DNA from 2 places in the Clostridiisalibacter paucivorans DSM 22131 genome. Region 1 is predicted to be linked to the other one. Evidence: a T-box and tRNA genes for the amino acid it is inferred to sense, from the RefSeq annotation. Region 1 holds a T-box; the other holds one or more tRNA genes.

The links. The T-box of region 1 lies ahead of ileS (isoleucine--tRNA ligase). A T-box ahead of a tRNA ligase gene usually reads a tRNA of that ligase, here a tRNA-Ile.
Region 2: it has a tRNA-Ile gene. The T-box ahead of ileS (isoleucine--tRNA ligase) is inferred to sense a tRNA for this amino acid. The anticodon was not compared.

Annotation. Positions count from the first base shown of each region.
Region 1 is NZ_JHVL01000008.1:35,627-46,981, forward strand. It holds gene Q326_RS0105085 (hypothetical protein) at 1-727, opposite strand, end outside; gene Q326_RS0105090 (ABC transporter ATP-binding protein) at 749-1,633, opposite strand; gene Q326_RS0105095 (GntR family transcriptional regulator) at 1,638-2,018, opposite strand; gene Q326_RS0105100 (D-glycero-alpha-D-manno-heptose-1,7-bisphosphate 7-phosphatase) at 2,183-2,680, shown strand; T-box leader at 2,724-2,948, shown strand; gene ileS (isoleucine--tRNA ligase) at 3,089-6,193, shown strand; gene Q326_RS17880 (TMEM165/GDT1 family protein) at 6,339-7,454, shown strand; gene Q326_RS0105115 (IclR family transcriptional regulator) at 7,504-8,268, shown strand; gene Q326_RS0105120 (bifunctional 4-hydroxy-2-oxoglutarate aldolase/2-dehydro-3-deoxy-phosphogluconate aldolase) at 8,478-9,125, shown strand; gene Q326_RS0105125 (sugar kinase) at 9,141-10,163, shown strand; gene Q326_RS0105130 (QueT transporter family protein) at 10,434-10,928, shown strand; gene Q326_RS0105135 (IS607 family transposase) at 11,180-11,355, shown strand, end outside.
Region 2 is NZ_JHVL01000004.1:128,194-139,548, reverse strand. It holds tRNA gene Q326_RS0103210 (tRNA-Lys) at 57-132, shown strand; tRNA gene Q326_RS0103205 (tRNA-Ser) at 138-226, shown strand; tRNA gene Q326_RS0103200 (tRNA-Ser) at 236-326, shown strand; tRNA gene Q326_RS0103195 (tRNA-Ile) at 334-410, shown strand; tRNA gene Q326_RS0103190 (tRNA-Trp) at 427-502, shown strand; tRNA gene Q326_RS0103185 (tRNA-Pro) at 513-589, shown strand; tRNA gene Q326_RS0103180 (tRNA-Ile) at 595-671, shown strand; tRNA gene Q326_RS0103170 (tRNA-Phe) at 785-860, shown strand; gene Q326_RS0103165 (DUF1294 domain-containing protein) at 923-1,234, shown strand; tRNA gene Q326_RS0103160 (tRNA-Ile) at 1,419-1,491, shown strand; tRNA gene Q326_RS0103155 (tRNA-Pro) at 1,508-1,584, shown strand; tRNA gene Q326_RS0103150 (tRNA-Ile) at 1,590-1,666, shown strand; tRNA gene Q326_RS0103145 (tRNA-Phe) at 1,682-1,757, shown strand; gene Q326_RS17825 (ribonuclease H-like domain-containing protein) at 1,789-2,781, opposite strand; gene Q326_RS16485 (Eco57I restriction-modification methylase domain-containing protein) at 2,913-4,916, shown strand; gene Q326_RS0103130 (S-layer homology domain-containing protein) at 5,040-6,602, shown strand; gene Q326_RS0103125 (hypothetical protein) at 6,641-8,059, shown strand; gene Q326_RS0103120 (FeoA family protein) at 8,172-8,396, shown strand; gene feoB (ferrous iron transport protein B) at 8,429-10,423, shown strand; gene Q326_RS18130 (FeoB-associated Cys-rich membrane protein) at 10,473-10,625, shown strand; gene Q326_RS0103105 (acyl-CoA dehydratase activase-related protein) at 10,802-11,355, shown strand, end outside.

The DNA.
Region 1 (11,355 bases):
CTTTACTTAAAATGTTGTGCTCAGGATTAAAATAAAAACTGTGCTCACTGGTATTATATAATGCGAATACCAATTTTTCTATTATATTGGAGGGTGATAAATCACTGTAATTGATAGATGTCAGTCGCACTATAGTTTCTTCACCCATTTCTATAAACCAAAGTGGGAATAAAAGCATTATGGGAGAGATTATACTTGCCGCCGATACATTCCCCATTAAACTTTGTATACCCATAAAAAATGCAAATCCTGCAGTGAATGTTAGAGTATTTATCAGGAACCATTGAAATAATTGTGACACGCTTATATATGGACCTAAGATATCTGAATTAGAAAAATATGAAATAATAATAAATATGAAACTAATGAGCATGGTGGAAATAATAGCTGTAAATCCTAAAAATAGCTTATTTACTATTATTTCTTCCCTTGTAAAGGGCATAGATGATATTAAATTAGCGTTTTGATTTCTCAAATCATAAAATAAAAAAGCCGCTATAAATATGAGTATTCCAAACATGAAAAATTGAATATCAAAAATATTAAATACATTCTTGGCAAATAAATTTGCTATTTCTATATTTGTAATATCTGGCATAAATTCCTTATAGTTCTGAATATTCATGATTATTTTTAAATTTTTTAATACGAAAGTCAATCCCAATAGAGAAGCGAATAACCATTGGGTCCTTTTCCATTCTTTATAAATCAATGCTTTGTTTAACATGAATTTACCTCCTACTAAATATTATCGCACCTCTAAATTTCCCTCTGTAGAATACATAAACATATCCTCTAAACTCAAATTAATTTCTTCTATAAATTCTACATTGGTGTTTTTCAGTTTATTATAAAAATCTACACTATAATTATTGGTTACTATATAAAACACTCTGCCTATTTGAGATACATCTAATACTTCAGGCCATTCCTTAAGATTATCTGGTGGAGATGACCTAAACACTACTTGGAATTTTCTTATCTGCTTTTTCATATTATCTAAAGAACTGGCAAACACTATATGACCATTATCAATAATAGCTATATCATCGCATACTCGTTCTAGTTCTCCTAGGTTATGGGAAGATATTAGTACTGTGGTCTTACGTTCTGCGACATCTTCTAAAACCATATTTAGCACATCTCTCTTTGCTCTAGGATCTAATCCTGAAGTGGGTTCATCCATTATAAGTATATGGGGCATAACACTTAAATTTAGCATTATAGATACCCTCATCTTCATTCCCTTAGATAAATTTTTTATATGTTTATTTGTATCTATATTAAAGGAACGATTTAATTCATTGAATCTTTCTATATTAAAATTGCTATAAGCGTTCTTAAAAAAATCTATCAAATTTTTGACTTTGAAATTTTTATAAAAGTTGTTTTCATCAGCTATGTATCCCATTTTCATCTTTAATTTAGCATTCTCAAATACGGTTTCATCGTCTATCTTTATATTACCTTTGTCATTTTTATATATACCAGTAAGACATTTAATCAATGTGGTTTTACCAGAGCCATTGGGACCTATTAATCCCAAAATAGTACCTTTTTTAACATTTAAATTTATATCTTTTAATATTTCTTTATCGGATATATTTTTATATAATGATTCTATTTGTATCATGATTTCAATTTCCCTCCAATTCACCATAGATTTTATCTATGATACTCAATAGTCTATCCTTATCTATACCTATATAATGGGCCTCTACTATAATTTTTTTAATCATTTTAGTCAATTGCACAATCCTATCCTCCTCCATTTTGGGATTATAATCTTTAGATACATATGTGCCTCTTCCCTTAATGGTGACTATAACCTTCTGTCTTTCTAATTCACTATAAGCCTTGCTTACTGTATTGGGGTTTATCAATAATTGAGAAGACAAATTTCTTACAGAGGGCAATTTATCCTGTGGTTGAAGTATACCCTTTAGTATATTTTCTTTTACTGAATCCACTATTTGTTCATATATAGGTTTGCTATTACTGGGATCTATATTAATCACAATGTTCACCTCCATCAAAGACCTAAATGTACTAATACAACTAATACACTTAATACAGTATTATTATAAACATTATTTTCAAAAAAGTAAAGGGTTTTTTAATTTTTATTGAAAATATTGGTATAATATATATTAGGTAAAAAAATAGATAAGGAGAAGGAATTATGAAAGAAGCTATATTTTTAGATAGAGATGGAGTGTTAAATGACAATAAGAAACCTGTAAATAGTCCAGAGGATTTAGTATTATATCCTAATGTAAAGGAAGCCCTAAATAAGTTGCAAAATGCAGGCTATGAACTTTTTGTGGTTACTAATCAAGGTGGAATAGAGTTGGGATACATATCTGAAAAAGATTTAGAAAAAATTCACAAAAGGTTACTGGATGAATTGAAACAATATTGCAAGATAACAGAGATAGCCTATTGTCCCTATTATCATAAAAAATCCTATGATAGAAAACCCCAACCGGGAATGATATTAAAGCTTTCTAAAAAATATAATATAAACTTAAAAAGAAGTTGGATGATAGGGGATATGAACACAGATGTAGAAGCAGGAATAAGGGCTGGGTGTAAAACGGCCAAAATAGGAAAGAATTTTCACAAGGCAGATGTAGTGGGAAAAGATTTAATGGAAGTTGTGGATAGGATTCTTACTTGACAAAACCAGTATATTTGGTATATTATTAATCAAAATGTATATGTTAATTGCTATGATGGGGATAGTATTAAAGAGAGGATGTTTACAGAGAATTAATCGTTATATGGTGAGAGATTATGACTGATTCCTTTAAGAAGATCACCCTTGAGCTGGATGTCTGAAAGCATGGTCAATTAGGATGTCACGGTTAATCCGTTATATTTCAATGAGAGACAGGGTGTATTTTGCCCTGTAATCAGGGTGGTACCACGGCTAATTCGTCCCTAAGTCTTTTGACTTAGGGACTTTTATTTTATGGAGTGAAGAACAGTCGTTAGTTGGTAGCATAATGAAGAGAACCTACAATTCTCTACCAACTACCGACTACCAATTGCCAACTGTGAACTAAAAATAGAAAGGGTGAAAAAATTGGCTAAATTTAAAGAATTATATAATTCTTCAATAAGTGAAAGCGAAAAAAATATCTCAGACTTTTGGAATGATATTGATATTTTGCAAAAGAGTATAGAAAATAGGGACGGTAAAGAGCCTTTTATTTTTTATGAGGGGCCTCCTACAGCCAACGGTAGACCTGGTATTCACCATGTTATGGCTAGAACATTGAAGGATTCAGTATGTAGATATAAGACTATGAAGGGTTATCAAGTTAAGAGAAAAGCAGGATGGGATACCCATGGACTTCCTGTAGAAATCGAAGTGGAGAAAAAGCTTGGATTAAGTGACAAACAGGACATAGAGAATTATGGCCTTGCAGAATTTAACAAGAAATGTCGAGAGTCTGTATTTGAATATGAAGGTCTATGGAGAAAGATGACAGAAAGAATGGCATATGCCATAGATTTGGATAATCCTTATATAACATTGAACAATGACTATATAGAGTCTGTATGGTGGATTTTAGATAAGTTCAATAAAGAAGGATTCATGTATGAGGGACATAAGATACTCCCTTATTGTACTAGATGTGGTACTGGATTGGCATCTCATGAGGTTGCTCAAGGATACGAAGAAATAAAGACTGTGACTGTAACTGCAAAGTTCAAATTAAAGGATAAGGATGAATATTTTCTAGTTTGGACTACTACTCCATGGACTTTGGCATCAAACGTGGCATTGACAGTACATCCTGATGTTGACTATATAAAGATAGCAGCTCAAGATGAGGTGTATTATGTAGCTAAAGACTTAGCAGACGAAGTAATGGGAGATATAGAGTACAAAGTATTGGAAGAAATGAAGGGTAAGGATTTGGAATATATAGAATATGATCAAATAATGCCCTTTGTTAAACCAGATAAAAAGGCGTTCTTTGTAACATGTGCCGATTATGTAACTACTGAGGATGGAACAGGTATAGTTCATACAGCACCTGCATTTGGTGAGGATGACTATAATACAGGAGTTAGATATAATCTTCCAGTAGTACAGCCTGTGGGAGAAGATGGAAAGTATAACGACACGCCATGGAAGGGCATGTTTGTTATGGATGCCGATATCGAGATTATAAAATGGCTATATGAGGAAAATAAGCTATTTAAGAAAGAAAAAATGGCCCACAATTATCCCCATTGTTGGAGATGTAAGACTCCTCTTTTATACTATGCAAAACCTAGTTGGTATATAGAGATGACTAAGTTGAAGGATCAGCTCATAAAGAATAATAATGAAGTAGAGTGGTATCCTGATTTTGTGGGAGAAAAGAGATTTGGAAATTGGCTTGAAAACTTAAATGATTGGGCTATTTCTAGAAGTAGATATTGGGGAACACCTCTTAATCTTTGGAGATGTGAATGTGGTCATGTAGAGAGTGTAGGCTCAAGGAAAGAACTTGTGGAAAAGGCCGTTGAAGATATAGATGAAAGTATAGAGTTGCATAGACCATATGTGGATGATGTCCATATTAAGTGTTCTAAATGTGGAGGAACTATGACAAGGGTACCTGATGTAATTGACTGTTGGTTTGATAGTGGATCCATGCCATTTGCACAACACCATTATCCCTTTGAGAACAAGGAAAACTTTGATGAACTATTCCCAGCAGATTTCATCTGTGAAGGTATAGATCAAACTAGAGGATGGTTCTATTCTCTTTTAGCCATCTCCACATTTGTAACTGGAAAATCTTCGTATAAGAGGGTATTGGTAAATGATCTTATATTAGATAAAGATGGAAAGAAAATGTCTAAATCTAGGGGAAATACTGTTGACCCATTTGAATTATTCGACAAATATGGGGCGGATGCATTGAGATGGTATCTATTATATGTATCTCCTGCATGGACTCCAACAAAGTTTGATGAAGACGGACTAAAGGAAGTATTGAGTAAATTCTTTGGAACTATAAAGAATGTATATAATTTCTTTGCATTATATGCCAATACTGATGATGTAGATCCTAGAGAATTTTTTATAGAATATAAGGACAGACCAGAACTAGATAGATGGATATTATCTAAATATAATTCCATGGTTAAAGCAGTGACTGAGAATTTAGAGGTATTTGATTTGACTAAGGCAGTAAGAAGAGTTCAAGACTTTGTAAATGAAGATTTATCTAATTGGTATATAAGAAGGTCTAGAAGAAGATTTTGGGATACAGATTTAGATAGTGACAAAAAATCAGTTTACAATACCACATATGAAGTTTTAGTTGGTATATCTCAATTAGTAGCACCTTTTGCACCTTATCTTTCAGAAGAAATATATAAGAAATTGACAGGAGAAACATCAGTACATTTAAGTGATTACCCTGTGGCTAAAAAAGAATTGATTGACACAGATTTAGAATATAAGATGGACCTTGTTAGAGAATTAGTAGGATTGGGAAGGGCATCTAGGGAATCAGTAAGGATTAAAGTAAGGCAACCATTACAAAAGGTATTAGTTGATGGAAAATATGAAGAGACTATATCCGATGTAGTACCTCTAATCAAGGAAGAATTAAATGTAAAAGAGGTAGTATTTGCCAAAGACCTTAAACAATATATGAACTTCAATTTAAAGCCAAACTTTAGAGTGGCAGGTCCTGAATTGGGACCTAAGATTAAAGTATTTAGCAAGGTATTGGCATCTTTAGATGGATCCGAGGTAGTACCTAAGATAGAAGCTGGTGAAGGAATAGTAGTAGATCTAGATGGAGAAGAATTTAAAGTTACCAGTGAATATGTGGAAGTAAATATAACAGCAAAAGAAGGATTTAATGTATCTATGGATGATAATCTGTTCGTTATATTGGATACTACGTTGAATGAAGAATTACTTAATGAGGGATTCGCTAGAGAATTTATATCTAAAGTTCAACAGATGAGAAAGAACAATGGATATGAGATGATGGATAATATTAAAATATATTATCATGGAGATGAAGATATAGTTAAAGCTGTAGATGTTTACAGAGATTATATTATGCAGGAGACATTAGCTGTTGAAGTGATTGAGGCAGAGGATAGTGATTTTGAAAAATATAATTTAAATGACCATGAGACAGGATTAAAACTTGAAAAAGTAAACTAAAAAAAGAGGGTATACCCTCTTTTTTTTAGTTGTTAACTACTTATTTTAAATGACATATATAATTGATAAATGCAAATATTAAGCATATATGGTATATTATATATTGAAACAGATATAATGAATAAAGTAAACGGGAGATGAAATAGTGGGAGAGATAATAAAGGCTTTTATATTTATATTTGTAGCTGAGATGGGAGACAAGACTCAAATATTGGCGATGACCTTTGCTACCAAATATTCTGTAAAAAAGGTGTTATTGGGAGTGTTTTTAGGGTCACTGTTGAACCATGGAATAGCAGTAGCGTTGGGTTCCTATCTATCTAATAAAATTCCTCTAAATCTAGTGCAACTATTTGCTGGAATATTGTTTATAGGATTTGGGCTTTGGACCTTAAAACCAGAAGGTGATGAAGATGATCAAGATGCGAAGGGAAATGGTTTAGGCCCTGTATTGACAGTAGCTATGGCTTTTTTTATAGGAGAGCTTGGAGATAAAACCCAGCTCACTGCAATGACATTGGCAACTGAATCATCATATCCTCTATTTATATTGATGGGTACAGTATTGGGGATGGTATTTACCAGCAGTATTGGTATATTTGTGGGAAGTAAGATTGGAGATAAGATCCCTGAGATTGCAATAAAGATAGTGTCAGCATTTATATTTATATTATTTGGAACTATAAAACTCTATCAACAGACACCAGAAAGATTTTTAAATACATATACTGTTTTGGGATTTTCGGCAATATTGTGTATAATTATAGCAGTACTTCTTAGGTCAGTATTTAAGTCTAGAAGAAATAGAATAACTTCATTGAAAGGGGCAGCAACATCCCTATATATACATACTACTTATTTAAAAAGAGCTGTCAATCACATGTGCCTTGGTACTGAAAGGTGCAAACACTGTCAGGGGATCAATTGCCCCATTGGATTTACTAAAGAGGTATTGAATGAGTCAGAAAAGACCCACAGATATAAAGTGTCTAAAAAGTTCAATATACTACCTAAAAATAATAAGAAGCCCTTTGAAAGATATGAAGCAATAAAAATATTGGCCAAGACATTGGGCTATATCGAACTATATAATGTGGGAAATGATGAGGACCATGTATTTAATAAGGCTAGGGAGGCAATGGAGATTATACTCTTTGACACCCATTTATACTTTTCAGGAGATATAAAAGAGTATTTGAATACCATAATAAAGCTCGATAATAAAGTAGGAAAAGAAGTAGAGATGTTAGTTAGTATTTAATAGCTACAGCTCTGAAGTACGGACTAGAAAGTAAGGAGATGGAGAAAATATGAAGGATATAGTACAATCAGTAGATAGAGCATTGTCCATATTAGAGGTTTTATCTGAGAATAGCTCAGGATTGGGAATAACAGAGATTAGCAAAAAAATAGATTTACATAAGAGTACAGTTCATAGACTATTGTCCACATTAATCTATAAGGATTATGTTGAACAGGATCATGAAACAAATAAATATAGGATAACATTAAAGGTTTTAGAATTGGGAAACAATAGACTTAAAGATCTAGATATAGTTACTGTATCTAGGCCTCATCTTACTGAGCTGATGAAAAAGACCAATGAAGTTGTACATTTAGTTATATTGGAAAAAGAAGAAATTGTATATATAGACAAAGTGGAGTCTGAAAATACTATTCGGATGCATTCCACCATAGGAAAGAGAAGTCCCGCATACTGTACTGCTGTAGGAAAGGCTATAATGTCCCATATGACAATGGAAGAGGTATTGGAAATATGGAATAATAGTCAAATAAAAGAGCATACCCAATATACTATAACAGGGGTAGATGAAATGAAAGAAGAGCTAAAAAAAATAAGGGAAAGAGGATATAGCGTAGATGATGAAGAAAATGAGATAGGAGTAAGATGTGTTGCAGCCCCCATATTTAATTGGAAGGGAGATGTAATTGCAGCCATAAGTATATCTGGACCTACCATGAGGGTTACTAAGGAAAAAGTGGAAGAGTTCTCTATATTAATAATTGAATATGCCAGAAGAATATCTTTGGAATTGGGATATAACAATAAATAAAAAAACAACTCTAAGTTTTGGATTTAATAGACGAAGCTTAGAGTTGTTTTTTTGAAAAACTTTAAAATACAAAGTATATAAGAGATATATTGAATAAGAACAATATAATTTGATTAGATAGTTTCTAATAGTCTTTGAATATTAAAGAAAAATTCCATATAATGAAACCAAAGTTTGAAATACGGAACAAAATAATAGGAGGGATTACTGTGACCCCAAAATATGAAACATTAAAAAGAATTTCTGATGTTGGAATAGTAGCTGTAGTTAGGGCTGAAAGTCCTGAAAGTGCAGAAAAGATAGCTAAGGCTTGTATAGATGGAGGAATTCCAGCAATAGAGATTACATTTACAGTGCCAGGAGCGGATATGGTTATAAAAGCTCTTAAAGAGAAATTTACTAGGGATGAATTGATTGTTGGAGCAGGTACAGTATTGGATAGTGAAACAGCTAGATTGGCCATATTGGCAGGAGCAGAATACATAGTAAGTCCTGCATTTGATATGGATACAGCTAAATTATGTAATAGATATCAAATACCATATATGCCAGGATGTATGACTATAACAGAGATGATTAGAGCAATGGAAGCGGGTGCCGATATAATAAAAGTATTCCCAGGTAGCGCCTTTGGACCAAGTATAATAAAAGCTATAAAAGGACCGTTGCCTCAAGCAGTACTTATGCCTACAGGAGGGGTAAGTTTAGATAATGTGGCAGAATGGATAAAAAATGGATGTGTTGCAGTAGGAGTAGGTGGCAAACTTACTGGTGGAGCAAAGACTGGAAATTATGATGAAATTACTGCAACAGCAAAGGAATTCATTAAGAAAATAAAAGAAGCTAGACAAGGATAAAGGAGGATACTTATTATGAAAAAAGTAGTGACTATGGGAGAAATAATGCTTAGATTATCTACACCAGGATATAAGAGATTTACACAATCTGAATCCTTTGATGTAGTATATGGTGGTGGAGAAGCCAATGTTGCTGTGTCCCTTGCCAATTATGGATTAGATGCCTATTTTGTAAGTAAGTTACCAGAAAATCCTATTGGTCAAAGTGCTGTTAATAGTCTAAGAAGATTTGGCGTGAATACTGATTATATAGCAAGAGGTGGAGATAGAGTAGGTATTTATTTCCTTGAAACAGGGGCTTCAATGAGACCTTCAAAGGTTGTATATGATAGGGCTCATTCTGCAATATCAGAAGCAGATGTAGAAGATTTTGATTTTGATGAAATATTTAAAGATGCAGAATGGTTCCATTTCAGTGGCATTACTCCTGCATTAAGTGACAAATCTGCTGAACTTACTTTGGCTGCTCTTAAGGCTGCTAAGAAACATGGAGTAACAGTGAGTGTAGACTTAAACTATAGAAAAAAACTGTGGAGTCCTGAAAAGGCGAAGAAAGTAATGACTGAGCTTATGGAATATGTAGATGTATGCATAGGAAATGAAGAAGATGCAGAGACAACTTTAGGATTTAAACCAGGAAAGACAGATGTAACTAAGGGTGAATTAGAGCTTCAAGGTTACAAAGATATATTCAAGCAAATGAAGGATAAATTTGGATTCAAATATGTAGTATCGACTTTAAGAGAAAGCTATTCAGCATCAGACAATGGCTGGTCAGCATTGATATATAATGGTGAAGAATTCTACCACTCAAGAAAATACGATATAAGAATCGTAGATAGAGTTGGAGGAGGAGACTCCTTTGCTGGTGGTTTAATATATGGTTTAGTTAGTGGAAAAGACTTTAAAGATGCATTGGAATTTGCTGTGGCAGCTTCTGCTATGAAGCATACAATTCCAGGAGACTTTAATATGATGAATGTAGACGAAGTGATGACACTTGTCGAAGGAGATGCATCTGGAAGGGTACAAAGATAAGATAGCTAAGATTCAAATTTTAAATATATAAAATCTTCCTCAAAATTTTATATAATATCTAAGGCCTTAAGAATATTCTTAAGGCCTTAGATTATTGGTGGAAAACAGTTATTAGTTATTAGTTCGTAGTTATTAGTTGATGGTGGAAATCCTGGGGATTTCTTCATTGAACTATTAACTATTCCATTTTCACATTATTTATGATATAATGATTTGATAGGTATAGTGTTTCCTTGGAAACCCACTTTTAAAAAACAAGGAGGAATTAGTATGAAAATTACAACTGAAAAAATAGTGAAGATAGGTGTTATAGCTGCAGTATATGCAGCAGTGACTATGTCATTACAACCCATAAGCTATGGGGCTATCCAATTTAGGTTATCGGAGATTATGGTATTATTGGCATTTATAGACCCTGTATATATTCCAGGATTGGTATTGGGATGTGCAATAGCTAATGTATTTAGTCCATTGGGGATTGTAGATGTAGTAGTAGGTACTTTTGCTACATTTTTAAGTGTGTATATGATAAGCAAGAGTAAAAATATATTTATGGCCAGTATTTGGCCTGTAGTAATGAATGGCGTATTTATAGGGGGAGAACTGCATTTTCTATTGAACTTACCATTTTTAGAGTCTGCTTTATATGTGGCATTTGGAGAATTTGTAGTAGTGGCTCTGTTGGGATGTCCCATTTTTTACTATCTTTTAAAAAGAGAGAGATTAGTACAATATTTAAAGTTCAATTTAAATATTAGCAAATAAATTAGATACGGTTATTGATTGTGTTAATTATCAGTTAGTAGTTAATAGTTAGTAGTTAGTAGTTTAATGAAGAAATCCATAGGATTTCCCCCATCAACTATTAACCGATAACTACGAACTACTAACTATTTTTTTCTACGATGAAGGTAAAATTAGGAGGGTGATAACTGTTAAATAAAACCTATAAAAATATATAAAACCCTATTGAATATTTATAGATTATATATTAATATAATTATAGAGGTGATAAGATGAAATATTATTCAATAGGTGAATTTGCAGATAAAATAGGGAAAAGTATTCAGACTCTAAGAAATTGGGATAAAAAAGGAACATTAAAACCGTCCCATGTAACAGAAGGTGGGACTCGATATTATTCTCAAAAACAACTTAATCATTTTTTAGGACTTAAAGGAGAAGAACAACT
Region 2 (11,355 bases), on a different contig from region 1:
AATAGCACAAAATTGGGCTAGTTATTAAAGAATAATGCCATAATCAATTAAAATATGACCCATTAGCTCAGTTGGCAGAGCACCTGACTTTTAATCAGGGTGTCCGGCGTTCGAGTCGCCGATGGGTCACCATATAGGGAGAGGTACCGAAGTGGTCATAACGGGGCGGTCTTGAAAACCGTTAGGGTGTAAGCCCACGTGGGTTCGAATCCCACCCTCTCCGCCAAGAATTTATGGAGAAGTACTCAAGTGGCTGAAGAGGCTCCCCTGCTAAGGGAGTAGGTCCTTTACGGGGCGCGAGGGTTCAAATCCCTCCTTCTCCGCCATTTTAGTGGGCCTTTAGCTCAGTTGGTTAGAGCGCCCGGCTCATAACCGGTAGGTCTGGGGTTCGAGTCCCTGAAGGCCCACCACTAAAATATTCTATACAGGGGTATAGCTCAGTTGGTAGAGCGTTGGTCTCCAAAACCAAGCGCCGTGGGTTCGAGTCCTGCTACCCCTGCCAATATAAATATCGGGGTGTAGCGCAGTTTGGTAGCGCATCTGGTTTGGGACCAGAGGGCCGCGGGTTCAAATCCTGCCACCCCGACCACTTTTGGGCTTATAGCTCAGCAGGTTAGAGCGCACGCCTGATAAGCGTGAGGTCGGTGGTTCGAGTCCACCTAAGCCCACCAAGATGTATATAATAGCTCAGTTGGTTAGAGCGCCCGGCTCATAACCGGTAGGTCTGGGGTTCGAGTCCCTGAAGGCCCACCATATATTTTATACAAAATATATATGTTTGTTTGCCCAGATAGCTCAGTCGGTAGAGCAGGGGACTGAAAATCCCCGTGTCGGTGGTTCGATTCCGCCTCTGGGCACCATAAGCTCCTATCTTGATTGATGAGGAGTTTTTTTATTGAATTAATTTTGGAGATGTTTATATATGAAATATATAATTGGGATATTTGAAAATATAACTTTATATCAATGGGTATTTTATTTTTACTTTTTGATTATAAATATATTTGCAATAATAAATATGTTTTTAGACAAGAAAAAAGCAAAGAATCAAGAGTGGAGAATAAAAGAATCTACTTTGATAATTACGGCATTTTTAGGAGGAGCTTCTGGTATAATGATAGGAATGATAATTTATAAGCATAAATTGAGAAAGAAGAAATTTTATTTAGGTGTTCCTGCTATATATATATTAAATAAGATATTACAGTTTTTTCTATTTAATATAATTAAATAGAAAGGCTAAAATATCTATAGAAAAACTCATAAAAAGTCCTTGACACTTATTTGTAAAGATGATATTATTATATCCGTTGTTAAAACATTACAGACATTATAAAAAAATAATGATAAAAAAGTGTTGACAATAAACAAGAAACGTGGTAACATATTAAGAGTCGACAAAAAAAGTCGACGGACGTGGTTTTCTCAGTTGGTTAGAGCGCCCGGCTCATAACCGGTAGGTCTGGGGTTCGAGTCCCTGAAGGCCCACCATATACATTTTAAAAGTCGGGGTGTAGCGCAGTTTGGTAGCGCATCTGGTTTGGGACCAGAGGGCCGCGGGTTCAAATCCTGCCACCCCGACCACTTTTGGGCTTATAGCTCAGCAGGTTAGAGCGCACGCCTGATAAGCGTGAGGTCGGTGGTTCGAGTCCACCTAAGCCCACCAAGATGTATATAATATGCCCAGATAGCTCAGTCGGTAGAGCAGGGGACTGAAAATCCCCGTGTCGGTGGTTCGATTCCGCCTCTGGGCACCATAAAAAACTTTGCTGTTAACAGCAAAGTTTTTTACATTATATTTACTATTGTTTCATGAATAATTTTTTTAATATTTTCTATAAAATAATTTTTTTTGTCTTTTATTATAATAATATTTTCAGGCACATTATATTTACTATTGTCTAATAATTCTATAGTAAAATCAAAAGAATTTTTATTTATGAAAAAACATTTTTGACCAGTTGACAGATTACCTTCTTGTAAGAGCATATTAAATTTAAAGTTCCCTTCTTTGGTGTTCCATTCTAAATTTGTATTCCCACAAAAATATATTTGTTTTGGGATATTTATAATAGAAGAAGTTCCGACAATAAATAGTGAATTGTCAATCACATCTATTTGCTTTATATTAAAATTAATGTTGCTTTTATTATTTAATATAATTTCAAATCTCAACTTATCATTTATAAGATCATATATTTTTAAGATTTCAGGGAGATAATAGATATCATCTAAGTTGTGTTTCAAAATAATATCTTTAGTTTCTCTATTTTGAGTTTCTAAGTAATTGAAATAAAGTTTAACCATATCTTTTCCAGAAATTTTATCACTTCTGTTTATATTAAGCATTTTTTCTATATCTTTTTGTCTATATTTTTCTAACCCTAAAATGTCTCTATATTTTTTGACTATATTTATTATGTCAATACTTTTATGCTTTGAAATTGTATAATTAAAATTATATTTTTTTAGTCGAGCATTTATAAAAGGGATATCAAACAAATCTCCATTATAGGAAATATATGTATCAAAGTTAGTAAAATCACACAAAAACTTTTCTAATAAAAGATATTCATCATTTAAAGTATCTGCAAAATATTGTTTGATAATTTTTTTTGAATTTTTATAATATACAATGCCAATTATAGTTATATAGTTTTTATTTCTATTGAAGCCTGTAGTTTCTATATCAAAAAAGCATACTTTTTTATTTAAAAATTCTTGTTTTAACTTAGCTGGTATATAAAGTTTATCCATATATGTTTTGGTTATATATTCCATAATGAATCACTCCTTAAAATAAATATAATAATTATTATAACAAATTATAAGATAGATATCAGGTTTTCTTTATAATATATAAGCATTAATATATAATGGGTATATAAAGATTTTGCTTGGGAGGCACGTTTATGGAAGAAATGATTCATACAAATAGAATAATAGAAATTTTAAAAAAAGAAAAAAAGAAGAATAAAGAATTTGATATTAATACATTGAAGGGCTTAATATATTATATAGGAAATATACTTTTATGTTTTAAATTCAATAATAAATTTTCATATTGCAATAAAGGATTACCAAATCTAGATATTTCTTTGGAAACAAAGAATGAATTACTAAATTATATAAAAAAAATTCCCACTAAAGATATATCTAATATATTATTAGGTGAGATATATCAGGGAATTATGACTAAAAAAGATAAAAAAGTATTGGGGCAGATATATACCCCTTCTAATATAGTTAAAGAAATAGTAAACAATAGTATAGATGAAAATAAAATAGTTAAAGATCCTTATTATAAAATAATAGATCCTGCATGTGGGGGAGGATATTTTTTATTAGAGTCACTTAGAAGAATGAAAAATATATTTAACTTATATAAAAAAGATATATTAGAAAAGAATCATGAGATAGCTGAGGAATATGACAAAGGAATCGAAAATTTTATAATTAAAAATAATTTATGGGGAACAGATATAGATGAATTTGCAGTTTTTATGACTAAAGTGTCTTTAATATTAAAGTTAAATAGTGTTCAGAAAATTAATCCCAATGTCTTTAATGTAGATATTTTATTGGAAAGATTTTATGAGAATATGAATATTGATTCTAATAACAAATATAGATGTGTGTTTGATTTAGTCATAGGAAATCCTCCTTATATTGGGCATAAAAAGATAGATAAACAATATAGAATTCAATTGAAAAAAAACTACAGCGATATATATTCAGATAAAGGGGACATATCTTATTGTTTTTTTAAAAAAGGTTTTGATTTGTTGAAAAAAAATGGGGTATTATCTTTTATTACGTCTAGATATTTTTTAGAATCCCCTTCTGCAAGGGATTTAAGAATATACATAAAAGAAAAATTTTGTATAAAAAATATATCTGATTTTAATGGAATAAAAGTATTTAAAGATGTGGGTATAAGCCCAGTAATAATTAAGTTAGTAAAAAAAGAAAAAAAAAGAAATGAAATTAAAATAGATATATATAGAAAAAGTGATAAATTACTAAATAAAAAGAAATTCATGATAAATTATGAAAGTCTTAATGATAGAGAGTGGAGATTAATAACTAGTAAAGAGAGTAAAATTTATGATAAAATAGAAAAAAAAGGTGATACAATCCTTAGTCAAATATGTAATTTTAGTCAAGGCATAATTACAGGGCTTGATAAGGCATTTGTTGTGTATAAAGAAAATATAGAAAATGAAAGTCTAGAAGAAGATGTAATTTTGCCATGGATAAAAAATAGCGATATACTAAGTTATGGTATGAAAGATACTAATAAATATTTGATTTATACTAACCTTATAAAAAACATAGATTACTATCCCAATATAACTAAAAGACTTTTAAAATATAAAGATAGACTTTCTTCAAGGCGAGAATGTGAAAGAAATATAAGGAAGTGGTATGAAATACAATGGGGAAGAAATATAGAGATCTTCAAATCACCTAAGATAGTATTTCCCTTTAAAGCTGAAGCTAATAGGTTTACAATAGATTATAATAATGTATTATCTAGTGCAGATGTATATTTAGCTAAAGTAAAAGAAGGAATAGAAGATTTTTCTATTGAATATATCTTAGGGTATCTAAATTCTAAGATATTTGAATTCTATTTTAAAGTTGTTGGCAAAAAAGTTGGCGAAAGATTATATGAATATTATCCTAATAAATTGAAGACTTTGAAAATAAAATTTACAAAGGATAGCTATATGGTTGAAGAAAAAGTGAAAGATATATTAAAATATAATGAAAGAATTATGAATAAAGATAATATAGACAAGTATAATCATTTAATAAATAAAAACAAATACTATATAGATACTTTCTTTTACAATTTATACAATATAAATGATGATGAAGTTAAAACAATAGAAAAATATATTAAGTATTAGAAAAATTGTAATAAATATTTAAATTGTATGTGGGTGAATTGACAGATATAATAGATTATAACAATAATAATATGCTTTTATATTGAGATTATGTTTGCTTTTGACTATGAGGGGGATAAATCTATGAAAAATAAAACAATTGTTCTAGCTGTTATAATACTTATTTTATCTATATTTAATATTAACAGTGTATGGGCATATACTTATTTTATTGATATCTTTGGACATTGGGCCCAAAATGAGATATTGTGGTCTAGTAATGAAATGGAATTGTTTTTAGGATACGAAGACGGGACATTTAAGCCTGATAATAATATAACTAGAGCTGAATTCGCAGCTATTTTGTATAGAGCTGTCAATGAAAAATCTATATTTATGGATAATAATATAAATATTTCAAATGACAAATCATTAGATTCTCAAGATTACAGTGATATTGATGAAACCTTTTGGGCATACAAAAATATAAAGACTTTACAAAAATATATAGATATACAAAATAAAGATATAAATTTTAAAGATATATTTCCTGGAGATAGATTTTATCCAAATAAATTTATAACTAGAGAAGAAGCTGTATTATTATCTAGTTTTTTTACTATGCCTCCTTTAAAAAAAGAAGCTATAGAGTTTAAAGATTTAAATTATAATTATATGTATTATGATCAAATAAAAGATATGGCTAAAAATAAAATAATATTAGGTTATAGCAATGGTAATTTTATGCCTAAAGAAAAGGTAACTAGGGCTGAGGCTGCCACAATAATGAGAAGAATAGTATATGAAATGGACTTTTTGAAGGATGGATTTTTAAATAAAATTCATCTAAATACTAGTATCTATGATAGTAAATTTATGTTTTTTGGGGATTATTTTGAAACTTATACAGAAAGAAAAGATTTACTATATAAGAGAGCAATATCCACATTAGAATATGAATCTATGGTTAAAGTTATACCATATGAAGAAAGACATTTATACGATGAGGAGCCAATAAGTACATTGAAATCTTTGAAAGAGCAGGACTATTGGAATATAGCTGGTCTTAACTATTATTTGTTACAGTATGGTGGCTTTGATGAAAAACAGAATTTAAAACTAGCAAAAGAAATGATTGATGATTTTATAGCTAGAGATGATTTGAATGCCAATGAATCTAAATTAATTTTACAATTGGCTATTAAACATCTTGACAATAAGGAATTAATAATAAAAGGGTTAGATAAATGGTATAATTTAGTTAAAGATATGGAAGAAAAACTTGATGTCGTATTTCTTAAGTCTAAGATATATATGGAAAACAAAAAATATCAAGAAGCCCTGAAAGATTATATAGATATAGAAAGTCAAGGAGATATTCTTTCTGAGCTTGATACTGACGTTATAAGCAATTTTTACTTAAATAAAGGATTTATTTATTATAAACAAAAAAAATATAAAGAATGTGAAAATATATTGAGAAACGGACTAGAAAGATTAAAAGGTGAATATAATTTAAATGAAAAAATAAATAGTTATTTTAGTAATGTTAATAATGGTAGTTTAAAATTTAATGCCAATATGTATAGTTTTGGAACATTGATAAATATATTATATGAAGAAGGATTCCTTCCTAGGGAAGAACTAGATACTTATAAACAATTTATCGGAGGAATAAAAAAGGCTATGGATTCTTATAAAGACTGATTTCTATACTTATATTAGAATAAAAGGGTGATTTTATTATGCAATCTAAAACTTGTGAACACAAAGAAAGTAATAGTAGAGAGTTAATTAATAAAATAGCATTAGAAAAAGAAAAAATAGTTGATTATGTGTATCTATTATCTAAAATAGAAATACTAGAGATGAATAAAGAGATACAAGAAATAAGAAATACGGAGGATTTAAGGCTTGATGAATTGCAAAATGATAACGAGAATTTAGATGAATTTATAGATAGGGTCCAAGAAGAAATAGATTTAGTAAATGGAAAAAGTAGCTCCCATGAAAAAATATCAAATTTGAAGAGATTAAGAGCTCAATGCATAAATCATATAGAGGTTATTTCTCTATATCTTATAGAATTAGATTATATAAAGGATATACTTGAAGATATATTGAAACATGGAAACCAAAATCTTGTCTATGAAAATACATTTAATTTGAATCAATTTTATGAAGATGTTTTGAAATTTTTAACACAGGATATGGACATGCTCTATGATAAAATTAAGGATATAATAGAGGTCTTACCATTTAGAATGACAAGAGATAAATATTATGATATCGTTAGAAAAAGTATATTTAACGGACTTAAGCATAGTAGTAGGATTGAGGTAGACATAGTTCTTAAAAGGTATAGAACTACTTTTAATGGGACATTAGGGAAGGATTATGGATGTTCATTTGACCGATTTTTTAGAAATACTCAAAATTTTAAAAGAGATAATTATCCTGAAAAGTCAATTGATTACATAAGCAAAAGGTATCAAAGCATAAAAGAATTTATTGGAGAAATTAATTTGATTTATGGTATAATTAGACAGTGTGGAATGATTTTAAATAGAATAATTTTAATAGAAGAATTAAAAGTTGATAATGAAACCTTTAAGGTTAAAGATTATGTTAATTTACAAAAAGGGTTAATGAATTTGTATGAAAGTAAGAAGTTTTCTAATAATAAAGATTTTTTTCAAAAATATGAAAAAAGTATAGACAATATTAAAGAGGATTTTGTACAATCTAACTATGGTTTCACAGAATTATTACAAAGATATTATGATGAAAATGATGAAGATGATGAAATATTACAAATTATAATGGAAGTTCAAAAGATCTTGGCATATTTTAATGATTATTATATAGAAGAAGAAGTCTTAATGATTTATGACGATAGAGAAGAAGTTGATGAGTATTATTTAGAGGAAAATATTGAAAACTTCATAGATTTCATGGATAGAAATATGAAATCTATGACTAATATACAAAGAAAAGCCAGGATGAAAAAGATATTATCACTATTAGACAAGCCCTTTGAAGGACCAGAAGATTTCTATAAATATTTAAAAAGTAGTATTGAGTTCAGCACTGATAATATTAAAAAAACAATTATTATGAATGATATTGCAAAGATAATGAATAGATATGAAAAGTCTGCTTAAGTGCAGATTTTTTCCTGTTCAAATTAAATTCTTATTGACATTTTTTTTACTATTTGATAGTATTAAAGTACGAAAATGATAATCGTTATCATCATATTTAGGAGGAATGGATATGCCACTATCATTTGTAAAATCAGGTCAAAAAGTTATATTAAGAGATATATCATGGGGCCATAAATTTAGAAAAAGGCTTCAAGATATGGGATTAACAATGGGAGTAGAGTTTAAGATAGTAGCCAACAATCTAAATGGAGCAGTAGTTATAAAATTAAGAGATACAAAGCTAGCCATAGGAAGAGGTATGTCTGAAAAAATATTAGTTGAGGAAATTATATAAACTAGGGGCTAGAGTTTAAGGAGGCATAATACTTGGATAGAACAGTGAATATAGCACTTGCAGGTAATCCCAATAGCGGTAAATCTACAATGTTTAATCAACTAACTGGTTCGAAACAATATGTGGGAAACTGGCCAGGAGTTACAGTAGAAAGAAAAGAAGGTAAAAAAAAGTACAATAATTATAATTTAAATATAGTCGATTTGCCAGGAACTTATAGTTTATTGCCTTTTTCACTGGAAGAAAGGGTGGCTAGAGATTATATAATGGAAGGCGATCCTGATGTCATAATAAATATAGTTGATGGCTCTAATTTAGCTAGAAATTTGTATTTGACTTTACAACTAATAGAATTAGGTAAACCTGTTATTGTTGCATTAAATATGATAGATGTAGCTGAAAATAGAGGAATTGAAATAGATTTTCAATTATTGCAAAAAGAATTGGGTGTGCCTATAATTCCTGTGATTGCTAGAAAGGGAAAAGGCATAAATGAATTATTAGACAAAGTGATAGATTTTATAGAAGGCAAAGAGATATTTAAACCAAAAGATTTTAATTATGGACAAGATATAGAAAGATATATAGATGAATTATCTAATGAAATTATAAAAGAAGGAAGTTTTAGTGGTTCTAATATTAGAGGTATTGTTATAAAGATACTTGAAGGGGATAAAGATTTAGAGTCTATTGTATATAATAAAGATTTAAAAAAGTTATATACAGGAAGAATGAATAATAATGTGACAGTTGCGGATAAGAGATATGAACTGATAGATGGAATCGTTTCTAATGTTGTAACCAAAAAAGGCGAAGATGAAGATACAATATCGGATAAAATAGATAGAGTGTTGATGAATAGATATTTTGCGTTACCTATTTTTGCATTAATGATGTATGGGGTATTTTGGTTTACATTTACTGCAGGAGGATTTTTTCTAGAAAAAATAGATATATTTTTTAGTCAAGTTTTGACTTTATATGTATCGGATTTATTAAACAATATGTCTGTGGCGCCATGGCTAATATCATTAATAGTGGATGGAATAATTGGCGGTGTAGGAGGAGTACTTACTTTTTTACCTAATATAGCATTTCTATTTATAGCTATATCAATACTTGAAGATAGTGGTTATATGGCTAGAGTTGCATTTATAATGGATAAAGCTATGAGGAAGATAGGATTAAATGGAAAGGCCTTTATTCCTATGATAATGGGATTTGGGTGCAATGTACCTGCTATTATGGGAACAAGAACCTTAGAAGATGAGAAAGATAGACTGACTACAATTTTAATTAATCCTTTTATGTCTTGTGGTGCAAGACTACCTGTATATACATTGTTTGCATCTGCGTTTTTCCCAGGAAATGAATCTAAAGTAGTTTTTTCTTTATATATATTAGGAATAATTATAGCTATTATTATGGGGCTTATATTTAAAAAGACATTATTTAGAGGAGAATCCAGTGCATTACTTATGGAACTTCCCCCATATAGGATGCCTACATTGAAAGGTGTAGTTATAAATGTTTGGGATAAAGTGAAAGGGTTCTTAACTAAGGCATCTACAGTTATATTTGCAGCATCAATTATTCTTTGGATTATATTAGGATTTAATATTTCAGGCCCTTCAGATATGGCTAGTAGTTTTGGGGCTCAGTTTGGTAAAATTATAGCCCCTATATTTAAACCTATAGGGTTTGGTACTTGGCAGATGGGACTATCTCTTATAACGGGATTACTGGCTAAAGAGGTTGTAGTAAGTAATTTATCTATAATATATGGTTTAGGAGAGACGCCCAATGTAATAGAATTTGCCAAGGCTTTAGGACCTGAGTTTACAAGTGTATCTGCATATGCCCTGTTAGTTTTTATTTTATTATATACACCTTGTGTAGCTGTTATAGCAGTTATAAGGAGGGAAACTAACTCTTGGAAATGGGCAATTTTTTCTATGGTTTATCAGTTTGCTGTAGCATGGATTGTTGCGTTTATGGTTTATAGAATAGGTATTTTACTATTTTAATAAGTTAGGATATTGGAAATTGTTTTGGAGCAATTAAGGAGATGATTTTATGGGAACTTTTGTTACCGTGTTACTGACCTTGCTCATAGCGGGATATAGTATATATGTTATAAATAAACATATAAGGAATAGGACTAAAGGTCAATGTAGTGGTTGTTCTTCTTGTCCATCATCTAATATGTGTAGTTCTAAAAAGGAGTAGAAAATAGTTAGTAGTTCGTGGTTAGTAGCTAGTAGTTGATAAGGAAAATCCTATAGGTTTTCCTTATCAACTACTAGCTTTTATTTTTTATTATCGTGATAATAGATCTGGTAATAATCCGAGACTTTGTTTTCAAGGTCTTTTTTTATGTTTAAATTTATTTAGTTATAGTTTTGATGAATTCAGTCAATAATAAAAAATGGTATAAAAATTATATAGTTAGGAGGGGTACTATTAAAAAAATAGGGATACCCAAAGGATTACATTATTATGATTACCATTTTATATGGAAAAATTTTTTTGAAATGTTAGGAGTACAAGTTATTACTTCAACTGATACTAATAAAAATATTTTAGATTATGGTGTTAAATGTTGTGTAGAAGGGGCATGTTTACCTATAAAGATATATCATGGTCATGTTCAGCAGATAAAAAAAGAAGTTGATTATCTATTTATACCTAAAATAATAAGTTTAGGAGATGGAGAGTTTGAATGTCCTAAAATTTTAGGTATAGCGGAAATGGTAAAACATTCTATAGAAGATATTCCACCGATTATATCTCCTAAGATCAATATCAGAGAAGGAAAAAAGGCATTGATAAAGGCTGTACTTAATAGTGGAAAGTATTTTTCTAATAATCCATTTAAAATATTAAAAGCTTATGAAGACAGTATTAAAGAATTTTATAAATCAAAAGATATATTTTCAAGAAAGTTGTTTGAAAACAG